3 regions of the Allocatenococcus thiocycli genome follow, and region 1 is predicted to be linked to each of the others. Evidence: predicted binding sites of a transcription regulator. Region 1 holds the regulator's gene; each other region holds the start of a gene.
The links. Region 1 encodes PurR, which represses purine synthesis genes. Its sites were predicted from a motif close to TNANGNAAACGTTTNCNTNA; they were not measured.
Positions count from the first base shown of each region.

Region 2: L9Q40_RS09540 (formate--tetrahydrofolate ligase) is a predicted target of PurR. The motif match lies at 1,861-1,880, and genes of this name have one in related genera.
Region 3: purM (phosphoribosylformylglycinamidine cyclo-ligase) is a predicted target of PurR. The motif match lies at 1,417-1,436, and genes of this name have one in related genera.

Region 1 is NZ_CAKLCK010000001.1:323,570-326,830, reverse strand. It holds gene torD (molecular chaperone TorD) at 1-450, shown strand, start outside; gene purR (HTH-type transcriptional repressor PurR) at 884-1,888, shown strand; cyclic di-GMP riboswitch class I at 2,156-2,244, shown strand; gene L9Q40_RS01470 (TfoX/Sxy family DNA transformation protein) at 2,361-2,951, shown strand; gene L9Q40_RS01465 (TVP38/TMEM64 family protein) at 3,136-3,261, shown strand, end outside.
Region 2 is NZ_CAKLCK010000027.1:9,281-12,541, reverse strand. It holds gene L9Q40_RS09550 (CreA family protein) at 1-275, shown strand, start outside; gene L9Q40_RS09545 (inosine/guanosine kinase) at 406-1,710, shown strand; gene L9Q40_RS09540 (formate--tetrahydrofolate ligase) at 1,932-3,261, shown strand, end outside.
Region 3 is NZ_CAKLCK010000043.1:190,042-193,302, forward strand. It holds gene L9Q40_RS18285 (uracil-xanthine permease family protein) at 1-598, shown strand, start outside; gene upp (uracil phosphoribosyltransferase) at 694-1,320, opposite strand; gene purM (phosphoribosylformylglycinamidine cyclo-ligase) at 1,501-2,541, shown strand; gene purN (phosphoribosylglycinamide formyltransferase) at 2,717-3,261, shown strand, end outside.

The sequences.
Region 1 (3,261 bases):
CAAGACCGCGAAGATGCTCAGCTAGAGCTTGCTGCTGACTTTTGTGAATTATTCTTGAAGACAGAAAAGTACGGCGCGCTTCCCTACGCTTCCATGTACATTGGTGAATCTGGTTTACTCAACGACAAACCCGCCGAAGAGATGGAAAAGTTGATGGCTGAGTTTGGTGTCCAAGTGGACGACCGTCTAAAAGAACCAGCCGACCACTTAGCGGTAGAACTGGACTTCCTGGGTAACATGATCATTCGCTCTAATGAGTTTGAGCAAGAAAAACACATGGAAGAAGCCTTTGTTAAACAAAATGAATTCATCGAAAGCCAACTCATGTCTTGGTTACCGAAGTTCGCTCACAAGTGTCAGCAACTGGATGAATTTGGCTTCTACGCCAGCGTCGCGCAACTATTAATTGCATTTTGTAAACTGGACAGCGCTTACCTTCTTGGTGAATAATTGCCGCCTATTTTAGGGAGCCTGTCTTTTAGGTTCCCTATCTTTTATTCGTTAACTATATAAATCGTTCCAATCGCTCGCTTTTTAGCAATCAAAATGTGACTTATTAGGCACAAAACCATTGCTTAAATTATTGCCAGCTTGCCCGCATAGGGCTAAAATGTGAACGCAAACGATTAAATATGATTTTAATGTAAACCGCTGAAATAAAGCGGTTTTTGTGTTTTCTTAATAGGTTGATAACGATTCTTCATTCGATGGAAGAAATGAGCTTTATCAACCACTGTCGCTACATACCCTCTACCGACTTCGGAGTAACCACTGCTAAACATACTCAGCGCCATTGTTTTTGTTGCGCTAAGTTTACAAAAGACGAACAGCAAAAAGGTTTATCCTCCGCGGTATATTCGTAGCTCGAAACAGGACACCATGTATGGCCACTATAAAAGACGTTGCTAGATTAGCCGGCGTTTCTACAACTACAGTTTCGCACGTTATCAACAAGACGCGTTTTGTTGCAGAAGCAACACAAGAAAAAGTAATGAAAGCCGTTGATGAGCTTAACTATGCACCAAGTGCGGTTGCTCGTAGCTTGAAATGTAACTCAACTCGCACCATCGGCATGTTGGTGACACAATCTACCAACCTATTCTTCTCTGAAGTCATCGATGGTGTAGAGAGTTACTGCTACCGCCAAGGCTACACGCTTATCCTGTGTAACACTGGTGGTATCTATGAAAAGCAAAGAGATTACATCCGCATGCTCGCTGAAAAGCGTGTAGATGGCATACTAGTGATGTGTTCTGACCTGACAGAAGAGCTGAAGCAAATGCTTGACCGTCATGCAGATATTCCGAAAGTTGTCATGGACTGGGGCCCAGAAAGCTCGCAAGCAGACAAAATCATGGATAACTCAGAGGAAGGCGGTTATATCGCGACCAAGTACCTGATTGATAATGGTCATACTGATATTGCTTGCTTGAGTGGTCACTTTGAAAAACTCGCTTGCCAAGAGCGCATTGCGGGCTACCGTCGAGCGATGGCAGAAGCCAACATTCCTGTCAATGAAGACTGGATTCTTGAAGGTAACTTTGAATGTGATACCGCAGTTTTGGTCGCAGACAAAATTACCGCGATGGAGAAACGCCCTACTGCGGTATTCTGTTTCAATGACACGATGGCGTTGGGCTTGATGAGCCGTCTACAACAGAACGGTATTAAGATTCCTGACGACGTCTCTGTTATTGGTTACGACAATATCGAATTGGCAGAGTACTTCTCTCCGCCGCTAACAACGATACACCAGCCAAAACGTCGTGTTGGTAAAAATGCCTTCGAGATTCTGCTTGAGCGTATTAAAGACAAAGAACACGAAAAACGCATTTTTGAAATGCAGCCAGAGTTGGTCGTTCGAAATACTGTTAAAAAACTCAACTAGTTACTAACAAGCGCTCTTCGGAGCGCTTATTTTTTATCCGAAAATTAACTTTTATCGCACTCTTTGTTCACTACAGTCAGTAAACGTTTTATAAGTTACTGTTTTGTATAAACACAATCCATCTCACATAACCTAGCCACTCGCACTCAAACTTCAATCTTAAATATGAAACAAACACCATAAAAACACAGCGTTTTACTGAAGCAATATCACACTTTGATCTCTAGATTGTGATGTTAATTCAAGATAAAAAGTATTCTCAACATGTCACGCACAGGGCAAACCATCCGAAAGGGTGGGACGCAAAGCTTCCGGCCTTAACCATTTTATAAATGGAAGGTAGCGGGGTTACCGATGGCAAATATGCATATGATGAGTTTACCCTTTAATGACATTGGGCTTGCATGTATTTGCTAATCTCTCGGACCTGACTTTTGGTGGCGTAATAATAATTACACCGAGATAACACATCATGGATAAACCGATACTCAAAGATTCTATGAAGCTATTTGAGGCACTTGGTACGATCAAGTCGCGCTCAATGTTTGGTGGCTTCGGACTTTTCGCTGATGAAACGATGTTTGCACTGGTTGTGAATGATCAACTTCACATACGAGCAGACCAGCAAACTTCATCTAACTTCGAGAAGCAAGGGCTAAAACCGTACGTTTATAAAAAGCGTGGTTTTCCAGTCGTTACTAAGTACTACGCGATTTCCGACGACTTGTGGGAATCGAGTGAACGCTTGATAGAAGTAGCGAAAAAGTCGTTAGAACAAGCCAATTTGGAAAAAAAGCAACAGGCAAGTAGTAAGCCCGACAGGTTGAAAGACCTGCCTAACTTACGACTAGCGACTGAACGAATGCTTAAGAAAGCTGGTATAAAATCAGTTGAACAACTTGAAGAGAAAGGTGCATTGAATGCTTACAAAGCGATACGTGACTCTCACTCCGCAAAAGTAAGTATTGAGCTACTCTGGGCTTTAGAAGGAGCGATAAACGGCACGCACTGGAGCGTCGTTCCTCAATCTCGCAGAGAAGAGCTGGAAAATGCGCTTTCTTAATCTGTAGGTATAAACCTATCGTACGTATAAAAACCGCAGCTTTGACTGCGGTTTTTTTTTGAAATTTTTTCCAGGCTCAACCTGTCTATTACTCCATATATCAATCAAATAATATCAAGTAACATATTTCATCAATGGCATCTGTTAACCTTTTAGAACAAGGCTATCCTTCTGGAGTACGACAATGAATAAAAAACTGGTTTTTGGGTTAATACTGCTGTTAACGATCATTTTATTAGCCGTTAACTTTAGCCAGTACCTCACTTTAGAGAACGCCAAAGCGCAGCAAGAGGCTCTTAACGCCTATATT
Region 2 (3,261 bases), on a different contig from region 1:
GCTCTATCTCTTGTCGCCAAACCGGTGAAATCACGCCTGAAATGCTAGCCAGGATTGATAAGAGTAAATCTGGCGATGTCGTCTTTAAGAAGTCAAAGAGTATCTTCTTTAAGTCGATGAAGATTCGACGCATTTATGACCCAGAAAATCAAACGCTGATGTACCTTTCATACTCTACAAAGGAGACGTCGGGGAGCTTCAAACATAGTCTATCAACTGTGCCACTCTGGGGAACAAAAGCTTACGTCGAGCCGACACAAGCAAAAACCAATTAATACCTCCTCAATTATCCTTCGAAAGCCCACCATAATGTGTTGGTGGGCAAGTTTTCTTGCAACAAAACCAGTTTAATTTCATTTTTATGTGATACAATCACACCTCTTTTTTTCTCACTCAAGAACAAGCATGAAGTTTCCTGGCCAGCGTAAATCTAAACACTACTTTCCAACTCACGCTCGTGATCCAATCGTTAACCAAATTCGACAAACACCAAAGTTATATCGTCCAACGATTGTCGGTGTAGGCCAAACCATCGTCGATATCGAAGCGCGTGTAGACGATGCGTTTTTAGAGAAGTACAACTTAAGTAAAGGACACTCTCTCGTTCTTGAAGAGAACAAAGCCGATGCACTGTACGAAGAGCTGGTTGAACAAGGCCTGATTACGCACCAATATCCTGGAGATACCATTGGCAATACGCTGCACAACTACTCAGTACTTGCAGACAGTAAATCAGTGCTATTGGGTGTCATGTCTAGAAACATTCAAGTAGGTTCATTTGCATACCGATACCTATGTAAGACTTCTTCTCGCATGAACCTTAATCATCTACAAACAGTAGATGGCCCTATTGGTCGTTGCTACACCCTTATTTCTCAAGATGGCGAGCGTACCTTTGCGATAAACGAAGGGCACATGAACCAACTTCTACCAGAAAGTATCCCAGAAGAAGTATTCAGCAAAGCATCAGCGTTGGTCGTCTCTTCTTATCTAATGCGTGGCAAAAAAGAAGATCCAATGCCACAGGCGGTACAGAAAGCGATCGATTTTGCTAAAAAGCATGATGTTCCGGTTGTACTTACTTTAGGGACGAAATACGTGATCGAAGGCAACGCTGAATGGTGGCAGGAATACATTCGTGAAAATGTATCTGTAGTTGCTATGAATGAAGAAGAAGGCGCGGCTCTAACTGGATTAACCGATCCACTAGCAGCAGCCGATAAAACGCTTGATTGGGTCGATCTAGTTCTGTGCACCGCAGGACCAAATGGCTTGTACATGGCAGGCTACACTGACGAGACAGTGAAGCGTGAAACCACGCATGACATTTTGGAAAGCAGCATTGGTGAATTCAACCAATACGAATTTAGCCGTGCAATGCGCAAATCTGACTGTAAAAATGCGATGAAAGTGTACTCTCACATTGGCCCATACTTGGGCGGACCTCTGGAAATTAAGAATACCAATGGTGCTGGCGATGCAGCACTTTCCGCACTTCTGCATGATATGGCAGCAAACTCATTCCACCAGAAAGAAGTGCCAGGTTCAGAAAAGCACGAAGTACGCTGCTTAACATACTCTTCGCTTTCCCAAATTTGTAAATACGCAAACCGAGTGAGCTATGAAGTATTAACACAGCACTCTCCTCGCCTGTCTCGTGCTCTTCCTGAACGCGAAGACAGTTTAGAAGAGGCATACTGGGATCGCTAATAGCCTGATTTTCAGTGTAAAAATTCACTTAGGTCACCTTTTGGTGGCCTTTTTGTTTTGATCTAGAGCAGTGTTTAGTTGTTTTTGCTAATATGCACCGCAAAGATTCGCATTAAATTCTTTACAGTTGGTTTTTTACCAGTATTATTCTCGCGCAAACGATTGCGTAACAGCAATGCCTTCGCTTTATGCACTACGGTTTAGTCACTTTGGGAGCATCCATGCAGTCCGACATTGAAATTTGCCGAAACACCCCTCTATCCTCAATCGATACTATTGCCGCGAATGCAGGTTTACAGCCTGATGAATATGATACGCACGGCAAACACAAAGCCAAAGTTCATCCAAGATGTTTAAACCGTCTCAAAGAAAACAAAGACGGTAAATTAGTATTAGTCACGGCCATAACACCAACGCCACTCGGCGAAGGTAAGACAGTCACAACTATCGGCCTTGCACAAGGGTTAGCAAAGTTAAACCAATCCGTGATGGCCTGCATCAGACAGCCTTCTATGGGACCAGTATTTGGAATCAAAGGTGGTGCGGCCGGCGGTGGTTACTCTCAAGTCGCACCGATGGAAGAGTTAAACTTACATTTAACTGGCGATATTCACGCCGTTACCGCTGCTCATAACCTTGCATCAGCCGCGCTAGATGCTCGTCTATACCACGAGCAACGTGAAGGCTACGATGCATTTGAAGCTCGTACTGGTTTAAAAGCGTTAAAAATAGATGTCGACAGTATCACGTGGAAGCGCGTGATGGATCATAATGATCGCGCACTACGCATGGTAAAAATTGGTCTAAACGAACCAGGTAAAACCATTAATGGCATCGAAAGAAGCGAAGGTTTCGACATTTCTGCCGCATCAGAACTCATGGCAATCATTGCACTCGCCAAAGATTTAGCAGACCTGCGTAAACGAATCGGACGAATTGTTGTTGCTTATGATTTAGATGGCCATCCGGTGACGACTGAAGACCTTCAAGTCGCGGGTGCTATGGCAGTAACGTTGAAAGAAGCCATTGCGCCTACACTAATGCAGACTTTAGAAGGTGTCCCTACTCTTATTCACGCAGGTCCCTTTGCGAATATTGCTCACGGCAACTCTTCTATCATCGCTGATGAAATTGCACTAAAACTTTCTAGTTACACTGTAACTGAAGCCGGTTTTGGATCGGATATGGGGCTGGAGAAAGCATGCAATATTAAAGCAGCAGCCTCAAACCACGCTCCTGATTGTGTGGTGATTGTTGCCACCTTACGTGGCCTAAAAGCGAATTCGGGGCATTATGATCTTCGTCCAGGCGCTGCTATTCCTGAATCGATATTTAATCCTGATAAGCCAGCGCTAGAAGCCGGATTTGAAAACCTGAAGTGGCATATAAATAACGTTAAGAAATACGGCCTTCCTGCCGTTGTCGCGATCAACCAGTTTCCGCAAGACTGCGAACAGGAACTCTCCGTACTCCGTCAGATGATTCGTGACTACGACCCAAGTGTCAATGTGGCCATCAGTACCGCTTTTTCAAACGGTGGTGAAGGTACCG
Region 3 (3,261 bases), on a different contig from region 1:
GTTCATGATTCCGGTTGCGATTGCTCCTGCTGTAGAACACGTAGGTGACATGCTGGCCATTTCTAACGTGACAGGCAAAGATTACCTTAAAAAGCCAGGTCTACACCGCACTATCGCAGGTGACGGGGTAGCGACAATGGCGGCGGCAATGGTTGGCGCGCCACCAAATACGACTTACAGCGAAGTAACTGGCGCGGTAATGCTGACGAAAGCATTCAATCCGAAGATCATGACATGGGCAGCAGTGACCGCTATTGTTCTGGCTTTGGTTGGCAAGCTAGGCGCTATCCTTCAGACCATCCCTGTTCCTGTAATGGGTGGCATCATGATCCTCCTGTTTGGTTCTATCGCTACTGTAGGTCTGAACACGCTGATCAAAAACCACGTTGATCTACACAAGTCTCGCAACCTGGTTATCGTTGCTGTTACGCTAGTATTTGGTATTGGTGGCATGGCTTTCGGCATTGGTGAATTCAGCCTACAAGGCGTTAGCTTGTGCGGTATCGTGGCAATCATTCTGAACCTGGTTCTTCCACACGACCTAGGTGAAAACCACGTTGTAGATAACGCTCAGATCGAAGAAGACAAAGCGAACTAATTCGTAGGTTCAATTCGACACGTACAAAAAAGGCTTGGTAATAACCAAGCCTTTGTTTTTTTTGTTCAGAACTGAATCTGCGTTATGTTAGACGCTTATTTAGTACCGAAAATCTTATCACCCGCATCACCTAGACCAGGAACGATGTAACCTTTGTCGTTTAGTTTCTCGTCGATTGCCGCTGTGTATAGCTCAACATCTGGGTGTGCTTTTTCTAGCGCTTCGATACCTTCCGGTGCCGCTACCAAAACAAGAACTTTAATTTGGTTACAACCTTTCTCTTTCAGAAGATCGATCGTCGCGATCATAGAACCGCCAGTTGCCAACATTGGGTCAACAACCAGTGCGATACGCTCATCAATGTTAGAAGCAAGCTTGTTAAAGTATGGAACTGGCTCAAGCGTTTCTTCATCACGGTAGATACCTACCACACTGATACGTGCACTTGGCATATGCTCAAGAACACCATCCATCATACCTAGACCAGCACGTAGGATTGGCACAACCGTTACTTTCTTACCTTTAATCTGGTCAACTTCTACCGGACCGTTCCAACCTTCGATAGTAACTTTCTCTGTCTCAAAGTCTGCTGTCGCTTCGTAAGTAAGTAGGCTACCGACTTCGGTCGCTAACTCACGAAAACGTTTTGTGCTGATGTCACCTTCTCTCATTAGACCAATTTTATGTTTTACTAGAGGGTGTTTTACTTCAACAACTTTCATGTCCATCTCCGGCTATAATAGGCAATATTTAAACAAACCTTCAGATTATACACGATTTCTGCTAGGAAATCAGGATATATCACTGAAGAAAAAAACCTGCGCAAACGTTTGCTATCTGTATTTAAGCACTGGTAGAATAGCGCCGTTTTCATATCCAACTTAAATACCGAGGACTTCCCTGTGAGTGGTAATAACTCTTCTCTTAGCTATAAAGACGCTGGTGTTGATATTGATGCAGGCAACGCGCTTGTAGATCGTATTAAAGGTGCGGTAAAACGTACTCGTCGCCCTGAAGTGATGGGTGGTATCGGTGGTTTTGGCGCTTTATGCGAATTGCCGACGAAATACAAACAACCTGTATTGGTTTCTGGTACTGACGGTGTAGGTACAAAACTTCGCCTCGCACTGGATATGAACAAGCACGACACTATCGGTATCGACTTAGTTGCGATGTGTGTAAACGATCTTATCGTGCAAGGCGCAGAGCCATTGTTCTTCCTAGATTACTACGCGACAGGCAAGCTAGATGTCGATACAGCGGCTGACGTTGTATCTGGTATTGCAGACGGCTGTGTGCAAGCAGGTTGTGCCCTAATCGGTGGCGAAACTGCTGAAATGCCAGGCATGTACGAAGGTGAAGACTACGACGTAGCTGGTTTCTGTGTAGGTGTGGTAGAAAAAGAAGAAGTCATCGACGGTATGAAAGTAGCGGCAGGTGATGCTCTTATCGCAGTAGGTTCAAGCGGCCCTCACTCAAACGGCTACTCTCTGGTTCGCAAGATCCTTGAAGTATCTGGCGCAGACAAAAACGAAATGCTAGAAGGTCGCACTATCGGTGAGCATCTTCTAGAACCAACTAAGATTTACATCAAATCAGCACTTAAAATGATTGAGAAGCACGACATTCATGCAATTTCTCACATCACAGGTGGTGGTTTCTGGGAAAATATCCCACGCGTTCTACCAGAAGGCACTAAAGCAGTGATCGACGGTAACAGCTGGGAATGGCCAGTGATTTTCCAATGGCTACAAGAGAAAGGTAACGTTGAAACACACGAAATGTACCGTACATTTAACTGTGGTGTTGGTCTAATCGTTGCTCTTCCTAAAGATCAAGCAGAAGCAGCGGTTGCACTTCTGCAAGAAGAAGGCGAAAACGCATGGGTGATTGGTGAAATCGCTCAAGCGGAAGCAAATGAAGAACAAGTTGAAATCAAATAACTTGCGATTCTTGCTCAAAAAGTAAAAAGAATGAGGACGCTATGTCCTCATTTTGCTATCTGGAACTCGAAAACCATTTCAATAGTAGGTGATATCAATTCCGTAATGAGATCATCATTCTTGCTAACATTGATATAATTTAAAAAACCTACAGTAGTAAGGCAGTCTCAACATCATGAAAAATATAGTGGTCCTAATTTCTGGTAGTGGCAGTAATCTACAAGCGATATTGGAAGCGTGTGAAGCAAATATGCCTAACGCGCAAGTCGCTGCCGTTTTCTCAAATAAAGCGGACGCTTACGGATTAGAGCGCGCGAAACAATTTAATGTTGAAGGCCATTTTGTCGACCCAAAAGCATTTGAGTCTCGTGAAGCATTTGATGCAGAATTGATGAAGCAAATCGACCAGTATCAACCAGATGTCATCGTATTGGCTGGTTATATGCGCATTCTCAGCAGCGAATTTGTGCAACACTACATGGGTAAGATGATCAATATTCACCCTTCACTGTTGCCAAAATACCCTGGGCTGCACACTCACCAACGTGCAATTGACGCGAAAGATAAAGAGCACGGCACCAGTGTCCACTTCGTAACGGAAGAGCTCGACGGTGGTCCGGTTGTTCTGCAGGCAAAAGTACCTGTATTTGAAGATGATGATGCAGATACCCTTGCGGCTCGAGTTCAAACTCAAGAGCACACTATCTATCCAATCGTCAC